DNA from 3 places in the Pseudoalteromonas sp. C12FD-1 genome. Region 1 is predicted to be linked to each of the others. Evidence: predicted binding sites of a transcription regulator. Region 1 holds the regulator's gene; each other region holds the start of a gene.
The links. Region 1 encodes LexA, which represses DNA repair genes until DNA is damaged. Its sites were predicted from a motif close to TACTGTATNNNNATACAGTA; they were not measured.

Region 1 (7,494 bases):
CGGGCATAAAATGGTGGCTCTACTACGCGTTGTTTAAAGTTAACTTTTACTTCGCAGCGGCCATATTGTGTGGCGTTTTCGCTAAGCATACCAAAGCGATAATTAGAGCGGTCTGCGTTAATTTCGCCAATAGCGGGAGCTAAATTGTTTATGTCGGCTTCCATTTTTCTAAATTTGGCACTGACCTTACGGCAGTTTTTACGCCCACCGTTTTGCCAGCATTGTAGCTGATGGCCAAACTCCCACGCGGGCACTATATGCTCCCACTCTATACGCAGTGCACGTACATTAACTTTGCCAGAGGAAGTTAATGTATTACGCGGAATGTAGCCACAGTTGCTAGGATCGGGGATTAGCTTTTTACCCTGTTTTTTAATGTCGCAGCCGCAGTAAAGGCTTTTAGCGTTATCGGGTAGGGTTTTAATTAAGTGCCTTTTAGCCGTTGAAAAGCGGGTAAATTCTTCACTCGATGCAGAAAAACAAATACAACAAGCCACAAAGGCCAAAATAAATTTAAGCATATCCATCACATACGTGAACTACAGGAGGCGCTAGTCTAAAGTTTTGCTGCTAAAAGATAAACCCTGAGCAAATTTTAATCCGCAATGCTTAGTACACTCTATACTGATATAAAAAATAGCGAGGAGATGACCATGCTAGGTGCTTTTTCAATAAGTTTAACGGTTAAAGATATTAGGGCCTCTAAAGCGTTTTATGAAAAGCTGGGTTTTAGTGAGTTTGCAGGCGAGGTAGAACAAAACTGGCTAGTAATGAAAAACGGTGAGCATTTGATTGGCTTGTTCTCGGGTATGTTTGATAAAAACATGCTGACCTTCAACCCTGGTTGGGATCAGCATGCACAAACAGTTACAAACTTTAAAGATGTTGATACGCTCAGTGAATATTTTCAAAGCGCTAATATAAGCGTTGAGCCTGTGGGTGATAAAAGTTTTATTATTACCGACCCAGACGGCAACCCTATTTTGATTGACCAACACGTGTAAGCTTTTTTAGCCTAACGTTTTGTATTAATAAAATGATACCGCACAAACAAAATAGCACGCTGGTGGCTGCAAAGCTGATAAGTAACGGGTTGTTAAAATCTTCTCGCTCGTCGTAATCCATTATGTGCAGCATCCAAAAAAAGTCGAAAATGCGCCATAATGTGCTGCGAACGGTAATAACTTTGCCGTTAATTGCATTTAAATATAGCGTAGTATTAAAGGTGTCGTTAAATTGTACTTGCCACACATTTGTTTTGTATCCCACTTCTCGAGGGCCTTGTTTTAAAAGCGTTGTGCTAATTGGCTTAGCGTCGATGAGTAAATGAGCTTGCGCATTAGCGGTGATTTGTATTTTAGTGGGCGGCTGAAAGGGGCGGCCCGTTAAACCACTAAAGCTTTGCTGCTCGGTGCTGTTAATAACAGTAATAAGCGGAGTAGTTAAAAAGTGCTCAAATATTATTTGAGTGGGGTTAGCCACTTGTGACGTAATATTATCGAGTGATGTAAGGTAGTCTGCTTGTGTAAATGGGTTTGTAAGTGTGCGCTTGGCAAGGTGCTTACCATGCACGTATTCAAGTGGTATCGCGCTCATTACTAAGCCACCTAAAAGCCAAGCTAAAATTTGTAAGGCAAGTAAAAAGCCTAGCCACTTATGTAGTTTTCGAGCGCGCTTAAATAGTTGTTTTCTCATTTTGTGCTTCTTATTATTTTTAGCGTTAGTGTATTACAGCAGTCCATGCTTTTACTGCGGCATTTTGTCGCAGTTATTCATAAGCTTACTCTAACTTTATAAAAATAATAAAAAGGAGCGATAAAAATCAGAGAGGCTGCGTTTAATTCTCTCGCAGGGCGTTTATTAGCTCTTGTTTGCTCATTTTAGAGCGGCCACTAATGCCTACCTCTTTTGCTTTATCGTATAACTGTTTTTTTGTACGTTGCTCATAATTTGAGGCTTTACCGCCTTTTACAGCTGTTTTATGAGTATTACTATTAGCAATACGTGCGGCTTTTTGTTTGCTCATGCCTTCATCGCGAAGCGCATCGTACTGATCGTCGTTTTTAATTTGCGGGCCATGATCTACCATAACTTCTCTCCTGAGCGTTTAATTACACAGTGTGTGTATAACTTTCATACATAAACGGTAAAATTAAGCGTAACTAGCCTAACCCGTTTTATAAGGCAAATTAGGTGCCAATGGCGTTTAAACAGGCATTTTCTATTAATAAAGCCATGTTTACCGCTTAGTTGATTTGGTATAAAAGTAAAACTGCGTTAAAGTTTGCGATGAAACTATAAGAGGGTAAAAAGCAGACAATGTCGGAAATTCAATTTTTAAATGTAGATCTAGAGCTTGAGTCTAAACAAGATATTAGCGCCCTAGTGGCAGACTTAAAGAAAAACGCGATGGTTTTACATTATGACAAAGACGAATATCGTCAACTTGCGCGTATTGAAGCCTCAGGTGACATAACCACGCCAGATAAAGCTATTAACCACTTGTGCGAGCTTATTGAGTCGTGTTCTCGTAACGCGCTCAAGCAATGGCTAAGCTGCTCTCGCAGAACCTTTGATATTGGTTTTGAGTCTGGTACGTCACCAAAATGTTTTAATCAGGCGCTGCATGCAGACACGTTATTACGTATATCTGCAATTGGCGCGGGTATGGAAATAACAATTTACCCTATCGAAAAGTAAGCTATTACTTTCGCTCAACCACTGCTGCGGTCATTTTTGATACGCAGCAAAGCTCGTTGCGGCTATTGGTTATTTTTATTTCCCATACAGAACTGCGCTTACCAATATGAAATGCACGAGCCGTTGCTGTTAACGTCCCATTGCGTGACGCTTTTAAATGGCTTGCACTAATTTCCTGCCCTACACAGTAAAACTTTGTAAAATCAACAACAAAATTAGCAGCATAACTAGCAACTGTTTCGGCAAGTACTACATTAGCGCCGCCGTGTACCATTCCCATTGGGTTATGATGCTCAGGTATTGCGGGCATAGTCGCAACTAGGTAATCTTCCCCTATCTCGGTTATTTCTATCCCCATGGTTTTCATTAAAGTACCTTGGCCGTTTATACCTTCATCTAACTGTTTGCAAAGCGCTAATGTGATGGGTTGATACCAAATACTCATAACTACTCCTTTGAATTAAAACCTTGTTTATAGCATTTTATATATGCAATTTTAATAATTACCTAAAATGTACACATGTGTATTTGGTTTAGCTAATTAAAGCGCAATTTAAATTTGCGATTTTTATTTAACTGTATATACTCACAGTTAAATGTACTGTATGGAAAACCAGTTGTATGCGACCATTAACGAAACGCCAAGCTCAAATACTCGAACTAATAAAAGTTTTTATTAAAGACACTGGTATGCCTCCTACACGTGCCGAAATTGCACAAACATTAGGTTTTAAAAGTGCCAATGCCGCAGAAGAGCACTTAAAAGCGCTTGCCAAAAAAGGCGTTATTAAAATGAAGCCAGGCGCAAGCCGCGGTATTCAATTAGTTGAAGAAGAAGAGCCAGAGCAACTAGGTCTGCCATTAATAGGCCGAGTTGCAGCAGGTTCGCCTATTTTGGCGCAAGAACATGTTGAGAGTCACTGTAAAATAGACCCACTTATGTTTAAACCCGCCGCAGACTTTTTACTGCGTGTAAACGGTATGAGTATGAAAGATATAGGTATTATGGATGGCGACTTACTTGCCGTACACCGTACTCAAACAGCAGAAAACGGCCAAGTTGTGGTTGCACGAGTAGATGAAGATGTAACTGTAAAACGCTTAGAAAAAGCAGGCCGAAAAGTATTATTACACGCCGAAAACGAAGAGTTTACCCCTATAGAAGTAGACCTTGAAAACGAATCTTTTAATATTGAAGGTTTAGCTGTTGGCGTAATAAGAAATGCTGACTGGATGTAATTTTAACTATTTTTAAGTCACTTTTTATAAATGCGCACTGTTAAGTGTGCATTTTTGTTTTAAAAAAGACCTTCCACTACCTCAAAGCGGCCTAAAATTATTTAGCCTGTAAACTTTTTTTCACTCATACTTTTATCTTCCTAAGCGTGTTACATCCCTTAATTTTGCTCGTATCTTGGCTGTTAAATAACAATTTAATACTTCGTAATTTAATCAATTTTAAAATATCACTTGATTGTTTTTTATACTAAAACTTGCTTGTTGTACGTTTTTTAGCTAATCATTAATGTGCTGGACTAACAATAACTCACAGCTTTTTAGTTATGAGAACACACAATATACACAAACCTTTTGTTGTCCTAGCGATACCAATTAAAAATAAGATTGGTTAAAAAATAAAAATAACGAATTGGCGTTTAAGCCGTATGCCTCTTCGCTTTGCATTCGCAATAGCATCAAAGGAGCCGTCACATGGGTAAACTGACCTCTACCTTGTGGCTTGTGTTGATTATGTTCCCGCAGCAAGTGCTGGCTAATAGCCAATACAATATGCGCAAGGGCGTAACCGATATAAGTAATAATGTATATCAGCTACACATGACCATATTTTTAATATGTTGTGTGATTGGGGTGATAGTGTTCGCAATAATGTTTTGGGCACTGATTCATCACCGTAAATCTAAAGGGGCAGTCCCTGCCCAATTTCATGAAAGTACCAAAGTAGAAATTCTTTGGACTGCCATTCCGTTTGTTATTTTAATTGCCATGGCAATCCCTGCCACTAAAACCCTCATAGCAATGGAGGATGCCAGTAAGGCCGACTTAACCATTAAAATTACAGGGTCACAGTGGAAGTGGCATTATGAATATATGGGCGAAGACGTAGAGTTTTACTCTATTTTATCTACCCCTCAAGACGAAATAGCCAACCTTGCTAATAAAAACCCTAATTACTTACTTGAGGTTGATAAACCTTTAGTGCTGCCAATTAATCAAAAGGTGCGTTTTTTAATGACCTCAGATGACGTTATCCACTCTTGGTGGGTCCCTGATTTTGCCGTTAAAAAAGATGCCAATCCGGGGTTTATCAACGAAACGTGGACCAACATTAACGAAGAAGGTATTTACCGAGGACAGTGTGCAGAGCTGTGCGGTAAAGATCATGGTTTTATGCCCGTGGTGGTTGAAGCTAAGTCGCAAGAGGACTTTAACGCATGGCTTGCAGATGCTAAGCAAGCTAAGCAAAAAGCGGCATTAGCCGATGCTGCTTTGCTTGATCAAACGTTGCCTAAAGAAGAGTTAATGACTTTAGGCGAGCAAGTGTATATGGCAAGTTGCGCTGCGTGTCATCAACCAACAGGAATGGGATTACCGGGCGTGTTTCCTGCGTTAAAAGGCAATCCAATTGTTTTAGGTGATATAAAAGATCATATAGATGTTGTGATCCATGGTCGTCCAGGGACTGCAATGCAGGCATTTGCTAAACAGTTATCAATAAAGCAGCTTGCGGCAGTAATTACCTACAAGCGTAATGCGTGGGGTAATGATACGGGTGATGTCATCCAACCTAGTGAAATTCAGGCAGCACTTGATGCGGAGGCGAACTAATGAGTAGCATAGTAGAACAACCTAACGCCAATGACGCTCACCACGGTCATCACCCAGCCAAAGGTTTTAAACGTTGGTTATACACAACAAACCATAAAGATATTGGCAGCATGTACTTAATTTTTTCGCTGACTATGTTTTTAATTGGCGGTGCAATGGCCATGGTTATTCGGGCTGAGTTATTTCAGCCAGGATTACAATTGGTAGACCCACACTTTTTTAACCAGATGACCACAGTACACGGTTTAATTATGGTGTTTGGTGCTGTAATGCCGGCCTTTACGGGGCTTGCTAACTGGATGGTACCGCTCATGATTGGCGCGCCAGATATGGCACTGCCCAGAATGAACAACTGGAGCTTTTGGATTTTACCTTTCGCTTTTTTAATTTTATTGGCCTCGTTATTAATGCCTGGAGGTGGCCCCGCATTTGGCTGGACGTTCTATGCGCCGCTTTCAACAACGTACAGTAACGACAACACTGCAATGTTTGTGTTTGCAGTGCACATTATGGGGATTAGCTCAATTATGGGCGCAATAAACGTTATTGTGACCATCGTTAATTTACGTGCCCCAGGCATGACATGGATGAAGCTACCATTATTTGTTTGGACATGGCTAATAACCGCATTTTTATTAATTGCTGTTATGCCTGTATTGGCCGGAGCGGTCACTATGGTATTGACCGATAAATACTTTGGAACCAGCTTTTTTGATGCAGCAGGCGGCGGCGATCCGGTAATGTTTCAGCACATATTTTGGTTTTTTGGCCACCCCGAAGTGTACATCATGATTTTACCCGCCTTTGGTATTATTTCGACCATAGTGCCTACGTTCTCCCGTAAAAAACTATTTGGTTATGCCTCCATGGTATACGCCACTTCTTCTATCGCATTACTGAGCTTTATAGTGTGGGCGCATCATATGTTTACTACCGGTATGCCCGTTGCTGGCGAGCTATTTTTTATGTACGCGACCATGCTGATATCGGTGCCAACAGGAGTAAAAGTTTTTAACTGGGTGGCCACTATGTGGCGAGGTTCAATAAGTTTTGAAGTACCCATGTTATTTAGTATTGCATTTATTGTGCTATTTACCTTGGGGGGCTTTTCGGGGTTGATGTTGGCTATAACACCAGCTGATTTTCAATATCACGATACTTACTTTGTGGTGGCGCACTTTCATTACGTGTTAGTTACGGGGGCAATATTTTCTATTATGGCAGGCGCTTATTATTGGTTGCCTAAATGGACGGGCAATATGTACAACATTGCCTTGGCTAAGTGGCATTTTTGGTTATCGCTGGTAAGCGTTAATGTGCTGTTTTTCCCTATGCATTTTGTTGGGCTGGCAGGTATGCCTCGCCGCATTCCCGATTACGCTCTGCAGTTTGCTGACTTTAACGCGATTATAAGCATAGGTGGGTTTGCCTTTGGTTTATCGCAGTTACTCTTTGTGGCTGTGGTAATTAAATGTGCCCGAGGGGGCGATAAAGTGCCTGCAAAAGTATGGGATGGTGCTGAAGGTTTAGAGTGGGAAGTAGACTCTCCTGCGCCGTATCATACTTTTTCTACACCGCCGGAAATTAAATAATGACACATGCACCGCTATTAAAGCGCCTAATTCTTATTTGTATAGGTATGTTTGCTTTTGCATTTGCCTTAGTGCCCTTATATGACGTGTTTTGCGACATAACCGGGCTTAATGGCAAGCCGTCGCTTGAGCAAGCTAAGCAAAGTACACAAATCACTGAAAACCGAGAGATAGGTGTGAGCTTTACAACCCATGCGCAAAGTGGTGCGCCGTTTATTGTTAAGTCAAAAGAATACAGTGTTGATGTGAAACCGGGTGCTATGCGTGAGGTAATGTTTAGCGCAAAAAACACCAGTGATATCGATAAAGTAATGCAAGCGGTGCCTTCTGTGTCGCCTGGAAAGGCGGCTAAGTA
Region 2 (7,494 bases), on a different contig from region 1:
CTAAACCGTTGTTTGCTTTGCTTACCAAATGCTGATCTTTAGAAAGTAATAACGAGAGCAGCTCAGTGTTTTGCTCAATATCGTCCACCACAAGTACCCTTAGCGATGGTAATTGAGTGTGCAGTCCATCGAAATGATCTATTTTTTCTGCATCGCCTTGTTTAAGAGGTAAAGAGAAATAAAAGCAGGTGCCTTTGTTTTCTTCACTAACTAGGTTTATGGTGCCACCCATTAGCTCTACTAATTGCTTACTAATGGTTGTTCCAAGGCCTGTACCACCAAAGCGACGTGTTGTTGTACCATCAGCTTGAACAAACGGCTGAAATATAGCTTTAACGCGGTCTTTAGCAATACCTATACCGGTATCTTGCACTTCAAAAAAGAGTTGATCGGTTTGCGTTGTGCTTACAGTTAGCTCAACCGAACCTTGCTCGGTAAATTTAATCGCGTTACCGATGAGGTTAGTTAAAATTTGCCTTAACCTATCTGGGTCACCATAGTAGGTTGTGGCAACAGAGTCTTTAATGTTTAATTTTAAACGTAGGTCTTTCTTTTTTGCTTCGAGCCAAAATGTCGAAATAATGCTGTCGAGTACTTGCTTCAAGCTAAAGTGGACTGGTTCAATAGTTAGCTTTCCGCGCTCGAGCTTTGCGGTATCAAGCACTTCGTTAAGGAGTCTTAATAATGAACGTGCTGCATTATTTACAGTAACTAAGTGTTTTTGCTGTTCTTGGTTTAACGGTGTGTCCATCAGTAGGTCGCTAAAACCGATTATAGAATTCATTGGCGTACGGATCTCATGGCTCATATTAGCCATAAACGCTTGTTTTGCGTGCGCTGCTTCTTCAGCTTGTAATTTAGCTTGCTCTAGCTTGTCTTCGTATTCTTTTTGCTCTGTAATATCTACTAATACCCCGTCTATCCATTGAGGGTCATTGTCTTTATCACAGGTAAGACTGCCTTTATCTAATACCCAAACAACTTTACCGTTACGGTGGCGAATACGGTATTCTACCGAGTACTTTAAACTCGAGGTCAAAGCTTGCGCTACAGCTTCGTTAACCGTTGGCTGATCTGTTTTTAAAATAAGATCATTAAATTCAATGCAGCTTTCTGTGAACTCTTCTGGTGTGTAGCCGGTTAGCTCAGCCACTATAGGGCTGATAAATAACATGCTCCAGTTTTTATCGTACTTACAACGAAAAGCAGCGCCTGGCATATTGTCCATTAAAGAGCGGTACTTTTGCTCTTTTTCAATAAGACTTTGTTGCATAGCGCGTTGCTCGGTTAAATCGGTAATAAAACCAACATATAATGGCATGTGGTCGGGTTGATTAACCTCTCCAATGCCTAAGCGAATAGGGAAGAGGTGGCCATCTTTGTGTTTGGCTGACACATCTCTATTTATACCGATTACTTTACCTAGGTCTACATTTTTGGCGTTAGACAAATACCCATCGTGGTGACGAGCGATTTCATCAGCCATGAGCATTTTTACATTTTGACCCTGAACATCGCTTTCCCGCCACCCAAAAATTTTGCTAGCAGCATCATTAAAACTCAAAATTATACCGGTGTGATCTATAGTCACAATGCCATCAATAGCAGTGCCTAAAATAGCATTTAGTCGAGATTCATCAGCCGATTTTTCTTCAAGCAGTAGGCGGTATCTAACCATGCCATTTATAACTGCAATAACACAGGTTATAGCAACTGTTGCAGTAGCTACCGCTATGGCGACAAAAGCAAGCTCAGTGGTTGATTTTTGGTAATCGGGTAAAAGCGGTGAGGTTGCAACAAAGCGGGTAGCGGCCATCCCCATGTAGTGCATGCCTGCCACCGCAGTTCCTAATATGACAGCGGTAATAACGCGAGCTTGTATCTGTGATAAATTAGGGAGTAAACGTGTTAAATGATAACGCGTAAAAAGCGCTATAAACGATAAACCAACAGCGACCACAATTGATAAAGCAAACATAGCAGGGTCGTAACGTAATAACGGGGCTAGTTGCATTGCTGCCATGCCGCTGTAGTGCATTGTACCAATACCTGCGCCGAGTAAAATAGAGCAAATAAAAAGGTGTTTGAACGAGCCTTGCGATTTTACTAAAATCGAAAAGGCATATTGACATGCAATAAATGCAGGTAAAAAAGATAAGAGGGTTATGAGCGGATCATAGCTAATGTCTGTACATAACGAAAAAGCCAACATACCTATAAAATGCATGCTCCAGATACCGGCCGATAAAACTGTGGCACCGGTTACATTGGCTAAGCGTTTATAGCTTTCGAACTGTGTTTGTTTTGCTACATCAATTAACCATACGGTAAAAAAGGCAGCAAAAATAGCGGTAATAACCGATAAGCTAACCAGTATAGGGTTGTATGCACCATTTATAATGAGGCTCGGATCTTGGTCGGTTATAAAAAATGCGGAGAGCATAATGACTCTAATTAGTATCTTTATTGAACTAGTTTAATAGATTTATTATATAAATAAACTGTTAATCTAATTATTTATACTATAAATCTGTGAAGTTACCTTTTCTTTTTAAAATATTAACATATGCAGCACGCTTCATTAATAAGGCGTTATTTTGAGTTAATGAATACAATAAAAAATACTGAGCCCATTTATTTATCTGTAAATAACTGCATTGATTAAATAAGGCTTTATAATAGGCTTTTATTTATATTTAGAGCATACACCTTGTTTGAGTATCAGTTAAAGCGCAGCACTAGGCGTAAAACAGTGGCAATAAAAGTAAGCAAAAAACTAGTTACTGTTTATGCACCTACACACGTCCCAAAACTACAAATAGAACAATGGCTGTTTAGTAAAAAAGAGTGGGTAACTGCGCAATTACATAAACAACTTAACGCTATTGATAATCAACAACACCCGTTTAAAAACCAGCAAATAATGGTTTTTGCTAAGCCATATACTATTACTTTTGCTAAAGGGGCACGCTCGCATGTTCAGCAATCCGATAGCGTATTTACTATTTACACTTCTAATCGAGTAACCAAACAGCTTGATAAACGCAAGCAGCTACTTTGCCTTGCTCTTGAAGAAACGCTAACAAACTACATTGAAATGCGCTTGGCTTATTATTGCCAACAGATGTCAGAAGCATTACCGACTAAATTGACGATTGGAAATTATAAACGTAAGTGGGGAAGTTGTAATTCTCGACGAGAGCTAACCTTTAGCCTTAACCTTGTTGGGGCACCTCAGCATATAATTGATTATGTTATTGTGCACGAATTGGCTCATTTAAAGCATTTAAACCACAGCAACGCTTTTTGGAAGCGCGTAGCTAAATTTTATCCCGATTATAAATCTGCATCCGCATGGCTTAAAAACCACGGAGCAACATTGCAGTGGGTATTTGATAATTAGTCTGAAAATGATTTAGATAGAAGCGAAGAAGATATAGAAAATAAGAAGTGGTGGAGGGAGCTGGATTCGAACCAGCGAAGGCTGAGCCGTCAGATTTACAGTCTGATCCCTTTGGCCGCTCGGGAACCCCTCCAATGCAACGGCGCTGATAATAGCAAACTGCGTATTTAAGTAAAGAAAAAAGCTAAAGAAATTTGAAATAAAGCCGATAAATATCTACCAGTTATCATTATCGGCTAAAGACTATGCAAATCGATGATTTGTTAATCACAGAGAGTCAACTAAAGACCAGGCTAAATAAAAGTGTGCATGAAAATCGCAGAGGCGAATTTTCACTTTTATTAGCGATGCTATCGCACGATGCGCTGGATTTTAGTCAATTTCACTTACCAAAAAGTGAAACGCATAGTGCTTATGTAGACGAAGAACAGTTAAGGGAGCGCTTTGGTGCTGGGCCAAAGCAATTATTAGCCCCCGAAAAATTTGATATGAGCATAGGGCAAGAGCACGCGTCTGTGATTGTTCAACAAGGCGAACAAGCAGGTATGATAGCAATAAAATTAAGTCACAGCTTAAACCCTGAGCCACTAGCGATTAGAGATGACAAGTTACATATCCCTTTTACGGTAATCGAGAATTGTGAACCATCAGTACGCAGGCGCTTAAATGACACGCACACCGCGCTTGCAAGTCCACAAATGGACGCCGCCGCATTTTATGACGATTTAACTAATGAGGCTATACATAAACCATTGCTTGTTGCTAACGCATAAAATAATTTAACACTCGTGCGTTTTAAAAGCTTAAAACACCTTATATTTAATAATCGGTTATGCAATAAAATAGAACAATTCCTTTTTTGTTTAAAAAAAGCATCCACAAATTAAATGCAATTGCTATAATGGCTGCAAATGGTATGACTTGAGTGCCATTATCATTAAATCAAGGTAATTAGGAACGTAATGAAGAAAACATTCACGCTAAATCACGAGAAAATCAAATACCCTCGTATGGTTGATGCTGCAAAGCATGAAGTGAAAAAATATTTGAAAAGAGAGCGCAATAAAACGCTACCTGTTGAAGCTGATTACTGGGCATTTGACTGTAAGTTTGGCACAAGTGCCGATGATGCAGAAGTTGTTCACGTAGCTGAAATTAACAACAAGATCAGCGAAATCGAAAAGCAGGCGCTTACTTCATTCTATGTTGAGATTTTAGCTAGACCTGCGCAGCGTGAATCGTACGATTTAGATGATGATGAATAAACCAATAGCAATATTGTAGAAAATGGACCTAAATGGTCCATTTTTTGTTTATGGCAGTTATTAATATATTTAGTGGTATAAAGTAGCGCTTATAGCATTTAGCAATAATGCTTAATCATTTTGAGAGGCTACATGTGGGCTATCAGCGTTAAAAAATTCACATTTATAATAACTTAAGAGCAATTTTTTGCCTAGCTATCAACACGTTTTTCCATCCTCAAAATAGGTCACTTCACTAAGCGGATTAATGGTATTAAATAAGACGCTATTTTTTTCTAAGTGTTTAGCTTACTTTATACACTGTGACACTTTTTATATTTTTTACCGCTTGCGCATGGACAGGGATCGTTTCTGGCAACTTTTATATCGGCGACCGGATTAATAATACCCTCTAAATATCGCCATTCACCGTCTTCTTTTATAAAGTCTGATTTCTCATCTAGCTCACAATATAAGTTTTGGTAAAAATAATATGCGTTAAAGGCAACATAACCTCGCTCATCACTTTGCTGCGTATCGCGCACAACTAATTTTACAAAGCGGCAGCTATTGGCAAAGTCAGCAATTTCATTTACTGGGTTTTGTGCTTGTTTTTCTTTGGCGTAAGTTTTAAATACATAAGATGCATTTTTTAATGCATAAGCACTAAAGCGCGAACGCATTAGTTGCTCAGGTGTTTCTGGGGTTTTTATATCAAGATGATAAGGTTGGCAACAGTCGCCATAATTAAGCTGACTGTTGCATAAGCAAGCGCTGGTACTGGTTACACTCATAAAATACTAATTAACATAGATTAAAAATGTATTTTACCAAGCTTATTGAGTAAGTGATATTGCTGTAGTGCTGGCTTTTTTAGTAAAGCAAAATAGCTTAGCGCTTCTTTTGTTTAAATTAAGCGATAAGTTAACAAGTTGCTGCTCACTTACTATATCGGTCCACGTAATAATGGCTGCAAAATTACCATTATGAAGTGCTGAGTTAAGCACATACTCTAAATTTACTAAATGCTTTTGTCTTATTACAAGCAGTTTGCTGGTATCTATAGAGCAACTATCTAACAAGGCTTTACTAGGCACATGGTCGGGCGCAATTAGTAAGGTCCACGCGTTAGAGCTATTGTATTGGTGCAACACTTTTAGCATCTCAAACGTAGCAGAAATTTCATCTTCTACTTTTATTAAGTTTACCGACTCACTTTCATCATGTTGTTGGTAGCTTTTAACGGTTCTTACGGTAATTGGCTGTAGCATAGGTCTCACTCACTGGGTTTATATACAGTACATGTATACAGTAGTTTATACAGTTGTTGTGTGCAAGCGTTTTTTGCTATTTTTTATACAGTTAATGGTTTTAAAAAATCAAAATTAAAAATAACACTTTAAAAACAGATGGTTATGTTTTTGGCGTGTGAATGAAAGCTGAGGGTGTTTGCAGTACTGTATAAAGTGTAGCAGCGCTATACAGTACTTAGCTGTTAGCTATACAGTAGTTAGTCATTTTTTGGAACTAAGTGGGCAAATTGAATTTGGTGGATTTGCTCATACAAACTGGCTGCATAGCATTGAGCGTCTTTAAAGCGTTTGGTATCGATATATTTTCTTAAATCATCTAATGCAGCGGTTGCCGGTTCATAGCCTTGGCTGCTGGCTAAACTTAGCCATGCTGCAGCGTGAAATACACTTTTTGGTACGCCTTGGCCTTTGACAAAAAATAACCCTAAATAAAACTGGGCGCGATGATTTCCGGCCATTGCGGTAAGGCGCATCCACTTAGCTGCCAACGGTGCTTGGTTATGCTTTAAATAATACAGCGCTTTGTTAAGTGTTGTTTGTTCACTTACATCACTATTGTCGTCAGCACTGTGGTTTGTAGGCTGTGTTACAAAATCTAAAATATTGTTTAATTGCTGCTCTAAGTCTTGTCCGCTAGGCTGAGTGTTATTCATATACTTTCTTTTTTATAGTTTCTACGTCAACAGTTTAGTATATAGCAAGGTAAAATGTCCTGTTTATACTTAATTTTATGGTAAAATCACGTCACTTTTTATTATCACAAGTCTATTATGCTCGAAGCTCTATTTAAACTCCGCGAAAATAACTCCACTGTGCGACGCGAAAGCATTGCTGGAATCACTACTTTCATTACTATGGTTTACATTGTATTTGTAAACCCTGCAATGCTTGCTGAAGCAGGTATGGATCAAGGTGCTGCATTTGTTGCTACCTGTATTGCAGCGGCAATTGGCTGTTTTATTATGGGGCTTTGGGCTAATTACCCTTTAGCACTTGCGCCGGGCATGGGTTTAAACGCATTTTTTACTTATGGTGTTGTACTGGGTATGGGTTATAGCTGGCAAGCGGCATTAGGTGCGGTATTTATGTCTGGTTGTATATTTTTAATATTAAGTTTGTTTAAGGTTAGAGAGTGGATAATTAATGCTATACCGCTAGTTTTAAAGCAGGCTATTGCCACTGGTATTGGTGCGTTTTTAGCGTTAATTGCACTTAAAAATGCGGGTATTATTGTTTCAAGCCCAGCTACATTAGTACAGCTTGGTGATATTACATCGGCAGGTCCTTTACTCGCTATTTTGAGCTTTTTTGTGATTGCAGCTTTGCTTTATCGTGATATAAAAAGCGGCGTACTTATTAGCATTTTGTTAGTAACAGGCATTGCATTAAGCCTCGGCTTAGTTAAATACCACGGCGTAATTTCAATGCCACCATCTATTTTACCTACGTTCATGCAACTTGATTTTGCTGCGGCCTTTGAGCTTTCTATGCTGAGTGTAATTTTTGCGTTTTTGTTTGTTGATTTATTTGATAC
Region 3 (7,494 bases), on a different contig from region 1:
GGGCGTGGTTCTTGGTTTTCGTGGTGCGGTATTTTTGCAGGGGCGCTCACTGTTTTAGGTGACACAATGCGCGCTTTTTTAGTGCGTGGTTTAGTTTCACCAGTGCGAGCTTTATAGATTTTACGTTCACAGCCACAACCTTGAACTAGGCCTAAGTTATCTTTTCGTACTACGCGAGTGGTACCGCATACGCATTTACACATAAAATGCTGCACCCCGCGGTTGCGGCGATCTTCGTTTAATACTGTCCAGTTGTTGAAAACGTCACCCGCTTTTACTTTACCTGTGGCCATGGCTGTTCTCCTTTTGTTTTGGTTGTGGTCTGTTGGTTACTGCAAACACATCGGCGTTAGGTTCTTGCCGATAGCCGGTGCAAATTTCGGTGGCAAATACGCTGTTATCGGTTTTACCGCATTGGCCGTATTGGGTTTTAGGCGCGGGCTTATCGAATTTAGTAATAAATGGGCTGTGCTGATCCTCTGCATACCCTTTTGGGCAAAACGCCTGGCAACTAATACATGCCTTTGGCATGAGTACTTTTGAAATTTGAATAGTCATATTTTCTCCTACGCCATTAAGTCGATTGACCACCAATCGTTATCGCTGATTGCTGATGCTTCACCAGCTAGAACAAGCCTAGCCATTTCAAGGTCGCCAATTACATCAGCGTGACCGTGTTTAAATTGGGTGCTTGATGGCGCGGTTCGGCCATCAAGTTCGGCATACATTGTTGCTAAGTCGTATAGCTCACGGGCATATGCAATTTGTTGCTCTGTTGGGTTTAGCGTTATTTGCTTTTTAGGTTTTTCCATATCGAGCTTTTCAAAGCTGTGCAGTTCGCGCTCTTGCAGGTGGTAAACGCGGTTACCAATAACCACAATACCGCCTTGGTTAAGGGTGCTTATTTGTGCAGGGGTAAAGTCACTGATCTTATTTTTACACGGTACTGATGTTTGCTCGTCTGCTGGGGTGGCTTTTTTGGCTTCGGTGCGGGCTATTTCGTCAATAGCTAGGCGGCGCTGCTCTTGGCGCTGCGCTTTTTCGTCTAATGTGACTAAATGGCCGTCTTTTATTAGGTAAATAAGGCCGTTATTTTTAACCCGCTTACCTGCTAACAGATCCTTCTTAACGCTTGCGATCTGTTTTTTTGTAAAACCGATCATATCTAGCAATAATTCGTCTGTATGCCCTACAGCTAAAGGCGTACGATTATTCCCACTAGTCCAAGATAGGTCGGCTGTGCCGACGTTGTTAGCATCCTGCCCACCAATTACGGTGGTGTTGTTATTAGCTGCGGTGCCTATGGTTTGCTTAGACCAGGTATGAACTCGAGTCACTAACGTACAAAGCCCAAAGGTGTCTTCAACGCCTTTTAGGGTTTTAGTAAATTCGGCGTATTGGTTGCCGTATTCGGTATGCTGGTAGGCAGGTTTAAAGCGCGCATCGCGACCAATACCAAAGCCACCCATTAAAGTAACAAAAGTTTTAAAGTCGCCTTTGTCGGCGGCTTGGCGTACTTGTTCTAATTGCTCGTTGCCTTGTACCTCTTCGCGCACTCGGCGCAACTCGCGCCAAATGGTAATAGAAGGTGATTTTTGAAACTGGAATTGCCTAATGCCCCACGTGCTGGCCCATGCTTTAACCGGGTTAACCGCTTGGGTTAGCTTTTCGCCTGTTTCGGCGTCGTATTCATTTGCCAGTGCAAAGCCATCTATATTTTTACTTACATACTTAGCAACATAAGCCGCTGCCCCGCCTGTTTTTTTGCCGTCTTTATCTACGGTAGCAGGTAACATTTTAATGGCGGTATAACGTGGCCCGCTTGGTGTGTAGTCTTTTTTAGGTTCGCGGGTGTAAATACCTTTTGATTTATTTAAACCCCAAATACGGCGCGCTTTTGTATAGCGTGCGCGTAATGCTTTGCGGTTTTTAAAACGCTGAAAAAATACCTCACGGTCGTCGCGGGTAAAGTAGCGGCGTAGTATGTGGTTAACTTTGTCGTAGTAACGTGCTGGCATCCATAAAAGCATGTGCCAGTGAGTGCAACCGTCTGCATGCGGCTCAGCTACACGAATACCAAAGTACGGTATTTCTTCGCGGTCTAATTTAGCGCGTGCTTGTGAGTAAAGTTTATTTAAATAATTACTTGCATCTTTTGGGGTTGAGCCATCCCAATTACGTGAATTTGCATGAAAACGGCTAGGCGCTGTAATGTTATAAAAACCACCTGTGTAACCCATTTCATCGGCGAGTTCTTCGGTTTCGCGTATGCGTAGCATTAGCTCGTTACGCATGTTTTCTGGGTTGGCAACGCCTGCTTCAACCGCTTTCATTAGCGATATAACATCGCTTTGTTCGTTTACTAATTCTAGGCTTTCTAGGTAGCGCTGGCCGCGTTCGCGGTTTGTGGTGTATTCGGCCACGGCTTGTTTAGAGCAGTACGCACTTATGCCACGGCGCTTGGTGGTTTTAGCGCCTTTTTTATCGGTACTGGTAAATAAATCGCGGCCCACTTCACCGGTGGCAATTTCTAGGTGCTCAAGGTAACGGCTACGAATAGTTTTAAGCTTACGCGCCCACCATTTATGATCTTGCGCTTTTAAAAGCGCTACTTCGGCATCGGGTACGGTTAAGTAATCGCCCTTTTCGGCAAACTGTAATTGCACCGTAAATTGTGCGGCGTATTCGTTAACGCTTGCGTGTATATCGGTTGCATCCCACGAGGGTTGCTCTTTTGCAAGGTCGGCGATAATTTCGGCCACTTGCATTGCCAATACATTTGCATGTTTTTTGGTTTTATCGGCATTGGCTAATATGTGCCAAGGTAATGGCATGGTGTCGGTAATGTGCTTAAGTATTTTTAAGCGTGGCGCTAATGTTTTTACTGTACGACGTAACCAGCTGTTTGCTTTTTGCTGTTTGCGAATTGCCGTTACGGTAAGTTGTGCTTTGCTTTGTGCTGTGTTGTTGCCTGTAAAGTCGTAATGTTTACGGCTGGCATTAATGAGCCGCTCGTTATATTGCGCGTTTGTTTCGTTTTGTGTTTGGCCTGCGTTTTTAAGGTTGGCGCTGTATTTATCAATAAAGCGCTTAGCTACACGCATTTGCAGCGGTTTAGGCACTTTGCTTAAACAGTCGTAAACAAACTCGACCTCTTCTGCGTCATCAATTGCATTAATAACCGACATAGCCGATTTAGACACCTGCTCGCCAACCTGCTGCTGTAAATGCTGGCTTGGGGCAGGTTGTGGCTTTTTTACGTTGCGTTGTTTGTGTGCAAATTCCATATTGCGGGCTGTTTGGCGCACAAAGCTGGCTTGTATGCTAGGTGCGCGGCCGCTTTCAATAATGTCTTTTACAATGTAATTATGAATATTATTGTTATGCACTTTTTTAAGCGCGGCTTTAGCGGCTGCACTTATTTTTAAGTTTGTTACATCAATGCGGTGTTCAATACTTTTAAGCTCATCATAAAGCCAAGCGTTTGCTTTTTCGCTTGGGTTTATGGGCTCGTTTTTATACCAGGCATCACTCGGTGGGGTAATTTTAGCAAGGTACTGCTTAACCATTTTATATTGGCTGTACGCAGTAAAACGGCCAAGGCCGTTTACTAATGTTGTGCGGTGGTCAATGTCGTCAACGGCCTTAACCAATGTTAAAGCCGCTTTACATACATCAAAGTTTACAATGGGCCATATGCTCATTTTGACAGCTCTATTTCCATTGGCTCGCCACCAATTTGCACAGCATTTAATGCAATGCTCATTTGGCTATAAACGCTTTCAAAATTAACGTCGTCGTCAGCAATCATTTTTACGATTGGTAGCAAGTCGGTTAGCGTGTCTTCGCACTGCATTAGCATGTGTACAGTGCTACGCTTGTTTAAAAGGCGAATTGTAAAATTTACTTGCTCAATAGTGTGTAAAACAATATTTAGTATTAACTGTTTTTTAGATAGATCTTGGTCTTTGATTGTGTTCATTTTTTAGTGTCCTTGGGGTTAAATTACAAAAAGTTCGGGGGCTAGCTCGTAGCCTTTGCAAAATACAAAGTGGGCGTATTCGGTTGAATCGGTTTTACTTGGCTTTTGCGGGTCAAAGCCTGGGCGTTTGCTATGCACATAAACCGCCGCTAATGGCAGATTTTGCCACATGGGTTTGCGCTTCTGACTACCTAACCAATTAAGGCGTTGCAGCATAATGACCAAACCGCCATTAGGAACCATTTCAAGGGCATGTTCTGTAAACGCTTGCGCTACGTTAAACGGTGGGTTAGTGATAATTACGTCGTGATAATTTGGCGTTGGATTCGTTTTCAAAAAATCACAACCTCTAATAAGAGCACGTGAGTCTTCGCGAATATCCCAGCTATCAACAATAGTAAAGCCGTGCTTTTCTAATACGGTTGGGTAGCTCATTGGATATTGCTCACACCCGCCCGCACTTGGGTCGAGTATTCTTGGGTATGTTTGTTCGTCAAAGTTAAAGCGGCAGTTTTCACTAAATGCTGCTAAAAAATCTTCAATTAGCCAATGCGGTGTTACGTAGTAATCATCTGCATTGCGCTGGGTTCCGCGATTAGTTGAGCTCATGATCAATCCTTAGTGTGAACTAACGGTTAAGTGTGAATAGTCGGTGCTGGTATTTTCACGCGGGGCGTTTTGCAAAAACTTAGCCGGAGCCATGGCGTTGGCATCGGTGAATGCTTTAACCAGTTCTTGTAACTGCAAAATGGCTTTGTGAATTTTTAAGCGAGTATCGGCGTTAAAATTGGCAAAGCCTTTTTCAAGATCATGGCGTTTTAGGCCTGCAGCAAAACACACTATTGTTCGCTCTTGCTCGCTCAACACTTTAGTATATACGTACTCTGGTGTGTGGCGTTCGCTACCCATTAGCGCTTTTATTTCGGCAAGGCCTTTTGGTATGTGGCGCCCTTCTACTGCTTTTAATGGCGCTGGTTGTGCGTTATTGGTGTGTTTAACAAGTGCATTAGCCATGGTTATACTCCTTGTGCATGTTGTGGTTTAGATAGGGCTTGCGTTTTTAACCAGTACACGGCTTTTTGTATGGTTTGGTTTTCGTTGCCGTGGCAGTAAATAGGTAATGGCAACTCGCCAACAACGGCTTGTAAGCACGGTTCAAATTCAACTGATTGACAATTAACGGCTTCTTTGGTGCTTATTTGGCACGTAAGTAAATACTCAGCTTTGGCGGCTAAGTTAGGTAATGCGTTATACGTGGCTTGGTTAAATATTTTGTATGTGCTCATTGCCTTTGCTCCTAGTTATTAACTTGCTGTTGGTAGCTTTTTCTAAACGCGATTAGCTCGTTAATGCGGTAGTAGTTGGTTTTGCCAAACTGCACTGGCTTTGGGAAGTCTTCGCGCTTGGCAAGTTTCCACATTTTTGCACGGCCACACCCAAGCACTTCGCAGGCTTCGTCGGTTTTTACTAGGCGGTCTTTTTGCTCTTCAAGCTCAGCGCGTAGCTGGTTGTTTTCTTGCAGTAGTGCAAACAACACGGCTTTTGCGTCTGGGTGAATGTCTAGCAAGATTATTTGTTGCTCTGTGCTCATGCTGCATCGTCCTTGTTTGCTTTTTGATGATCGGCCAGTAATTCATGTACCGTTACTTCACCGTTTGTTAGTTCTGAAATACGCGGTATGTATTTCGCTGGGGCTTGGCCAAATTTATTAATCCAATCCCAAACAGAACCTTGAGACACACCAAGCTCTTTACCGAGCTTTGTTTGCCCTCCAATAATTTTTACTGCTTTTTTGATGTGAGAATCTTTCATTTCCAAGCTCCAAACTGTTTATAACAGTATTAAATACTGACAATAACAGTTTGTCAACACCGTTAAAAACAGTAATACTGTCCTAAATAGTAACGTTTGTACTATTTAGTTTATGTATTTCATTGTTTTATAAGTAATAAGGATATTTATGTGTATTGGAAAAAGAATTAAAAAAAGAAGAAAAGAATTAAACTTAACTCAAGTTCAGCTTGCTGAGAAAGCAGGGATCATTCAGCAGTCACTTCAAAAAATTGAAAACGGCACTACAAAAAACCCACGAAACATACAGGCATTAGCCAATGCTTTGGATTGTGCTCCAGAGTTTTTACTGTTTGGAATTGGTGAAAACGAAAACAGTAACGTTGCACCAGGGCCAACACTTAAAGCGTCGGTGCCATTAATCAGTTGGGTGCAAGCAGGTGCGTGGTCTGAAATAAACGAGATACGCGAGTTTGAAGCCGACCGTTACTTATGCCCCGTAAAATGCAGTGATAAAACCTTTGCGCTGAAGGTGCAAGGCGTAAGCATGGAACCTAAATTTTATGACGGTGATTTAATATTTGTAGACCCTGAAGCTGAGTGCATACACGGTTCTTATGTGGTCGCTCGTTTAGACGATAATAACGAAGCAACCTTTAAGCAGCTAATAATTGAAAGCGGCCAAAAGTTTTTAAAAGCCGCCAACCCCAATTGGCCTGAACAACTTATACCAATTAATGGTAATTGCACGTTAGTTGGAAAAGTTATATTTACAGGAAAGGCGCTTTAACAATGGATAATCTACCAACTAAAATTAAACTTTATGCTGAAGTCCCTGTTGACGAGATAAGTGAGTTTTACAACAAGCGAACTAACAACGCCTTATGCCCTATTTGCAAAACAGGCAAGCTTACATTTCTAGCTACAGAGGATAACTTTCCATCAATTAGTTTGCAGGATGCTATGTATATCAATACCAGTAATGCACTAGAAAGCTACTCATTCCCTGTTTATACACTTATTTGTGAGAATTGCTCTAGTCAGCAGACTATAAATGCAGCTTTCCTTATTAAGAAAATGGATTTTGAAGGAAGTGATAATGAAAGCTAATGTTACGCATTTATCTGAAATTAGTGATAGTATAAAAAACAGGTCAGGCAACGGTGGCGGTGGAGATATGGAAAGCAGAATTGCAAAACTTGAATCAGACGTTGAATATATTAAACGTGATATGACTGATGTTAAAGCTGATATTAAAGACATAAAAAAAGACTTAACTGATATCAAGGTCATGATCCCACAACTACAAGTTAAAATGCTTATTTGGGGCGTTGGTATTGTGTTTTCTGCCGTTGGTATTGGCCTTACTGCCGCACGCTATATGTTTAGCTAATTACTGATAAAAAACAGACACAAAAAAAGCCCGCTAAATGCGGGCTTTTTAGTTATTATATTCTTTGCATTAACACTGCTTTTTTATCGTTAAACTCTTGTTCGCTTAATATTCCTAGCTCTTTTAGTTCTCCGAGTTTTTTAAGCTGCTCATATACGTCTTCTTTTGGCTCTGCTGTTTCTGCGCTTGCTATAGGCTTTGTTGGTACGCTGCCTGCGTTTTCTTGTGCTTTTTCAATTTCTGTTACTAGTTTTTCATTATCTGCTTTATTCACGCTCTTGAATTCTATTTTATTACCTGAGCTGTAAATAAATATTGTGTGTTTCAT

Region 2: a site for LexA is predicted at 5,942-5,961, ahead of WDB87_RS09335 (SulA-like leucine-rich domain-containing protein). Genes of this name have one in related genera too.
Region 3: a site for LexA is predicted at 5,839-5,858, ahead of WDB87_RS08795 (LexA family protein). Genes of this name have one in related genera too.

The regions. Positions count from the first base shown of each region.
Region 1 covers NZ_JBBEVD010000070.1:31,997-39,490, forward strand. The annotation lists gene WDB87_RS11910 (endonuclease) at 1-527, opposite strand, end outside; gene WDB87_RS11915 (VOC family protein) at 654-1,004, shown strand; gene WDB87_RS11920 (hypothetical protein) at 979-1,695, opposite strand; gene WDB87_RS11925 (DUF7218 family protein) at 1,838-2,089, opposite strand; gene WDB87_RS11930 (hypothetical protein) at 2,320-2,700, shown strand; gene WDB87_RS11935 (PaaI family thioesterase) at 2,705-3,145, opposite strand; gene lexA (transcriptional repressor LexA) at 3,322-3,939, shown strand; gene coxB (cytochrome c oxidase subunit II) at 4,411-5,547, shown strand; gene ctaD (cytochrome c oxidase subunit I) at 5,547-7,139, shown strand; gene WDB87_RS11955 (cytochrome c oxidase assembly protein) at 7,139-7,494, shown strand, end outside.
Region 2 covers NZ_JBBEVD010000063.1:181,381-188,874, reverse strand. The annotation lists gene WDB87_RS09365 (MHYT domain-containing protein) at 1-2,443, opposite strand, end outside; gene WDB87_RS09360 (M48 family metallopeptidase) at 2,753-3,403, shown strand; tRNA gene WDB87_RS09355 (tRNA-Tyr) at 3,452-3,536, opposite strand; gene WDB87_RS09350 (VC2046/SO_2500 family protein) at 3,649-4,176, shown strand; gene WDB87_RS09345 (DUF6172 family protein) at 4,366-4,668, shown strand; gene WDB87_RS09340 (YchJ family protein) at 4,962-5,441, opposite strand; gene WDB87_RS09335 (SulA-like leucine-rich domain-containing protein) at 5,484-5,918, opposite strand; gene WDB87_RS09330 (sel1 repeat family protein) at 6,158-6,613, opposite strand; gene WDB87_RS09325 (NCS2 family permease) at 6,731-7,494, shown strand, end outside.
Region 3 covers NZ_JBBEVD010000063.1:47,622-55,115, forward strand. The annotation lists gene WDB87_RS08750 (hypothetical protein) at 1-293, opposite strand, end outside; gene WDB87_RS08755 (hypothetical protein) at 280-558, opposite strand; gene WDB87_RS08760 (replication endonuclease) at 567-3,704, opposite strand; gene WDB87_RS08765 (hypothetical protein) at 3,701-3,982, opposite strand; gene WDB87_RS08770 (SAM-dependent methyltransferase) at 4,001-4,591, opposite strand; gene WDB87_RS08775 (hypothetical protein) at 4,601-4,996, opposite strand; gene WDB87_RS08780 (hypothetical protein) at 4,999-5,268, opposite strand; gene WDB87_RS08785 (helix-turn-helix transcriptional regulator) at 5,280-5,573, opposite strand; gene WDB87_RS08790 (helix-turn-helix domain-containing protein) at 5,570-5,794, opposite strand; gene WDB87_RS08795 (LexA family protein) at 5,943-6,563, shown strand; gene WDB87_RS08800 (hypothetical protein) at 6,566-6,883, shown strand; gene WDB87_RS08805 (hypothetical protein) at 6,873-7,166, shown strand; gene WDB87_RS08810 (PH domain-containing protein) at 7,222-7,494, opposite strand, start outside.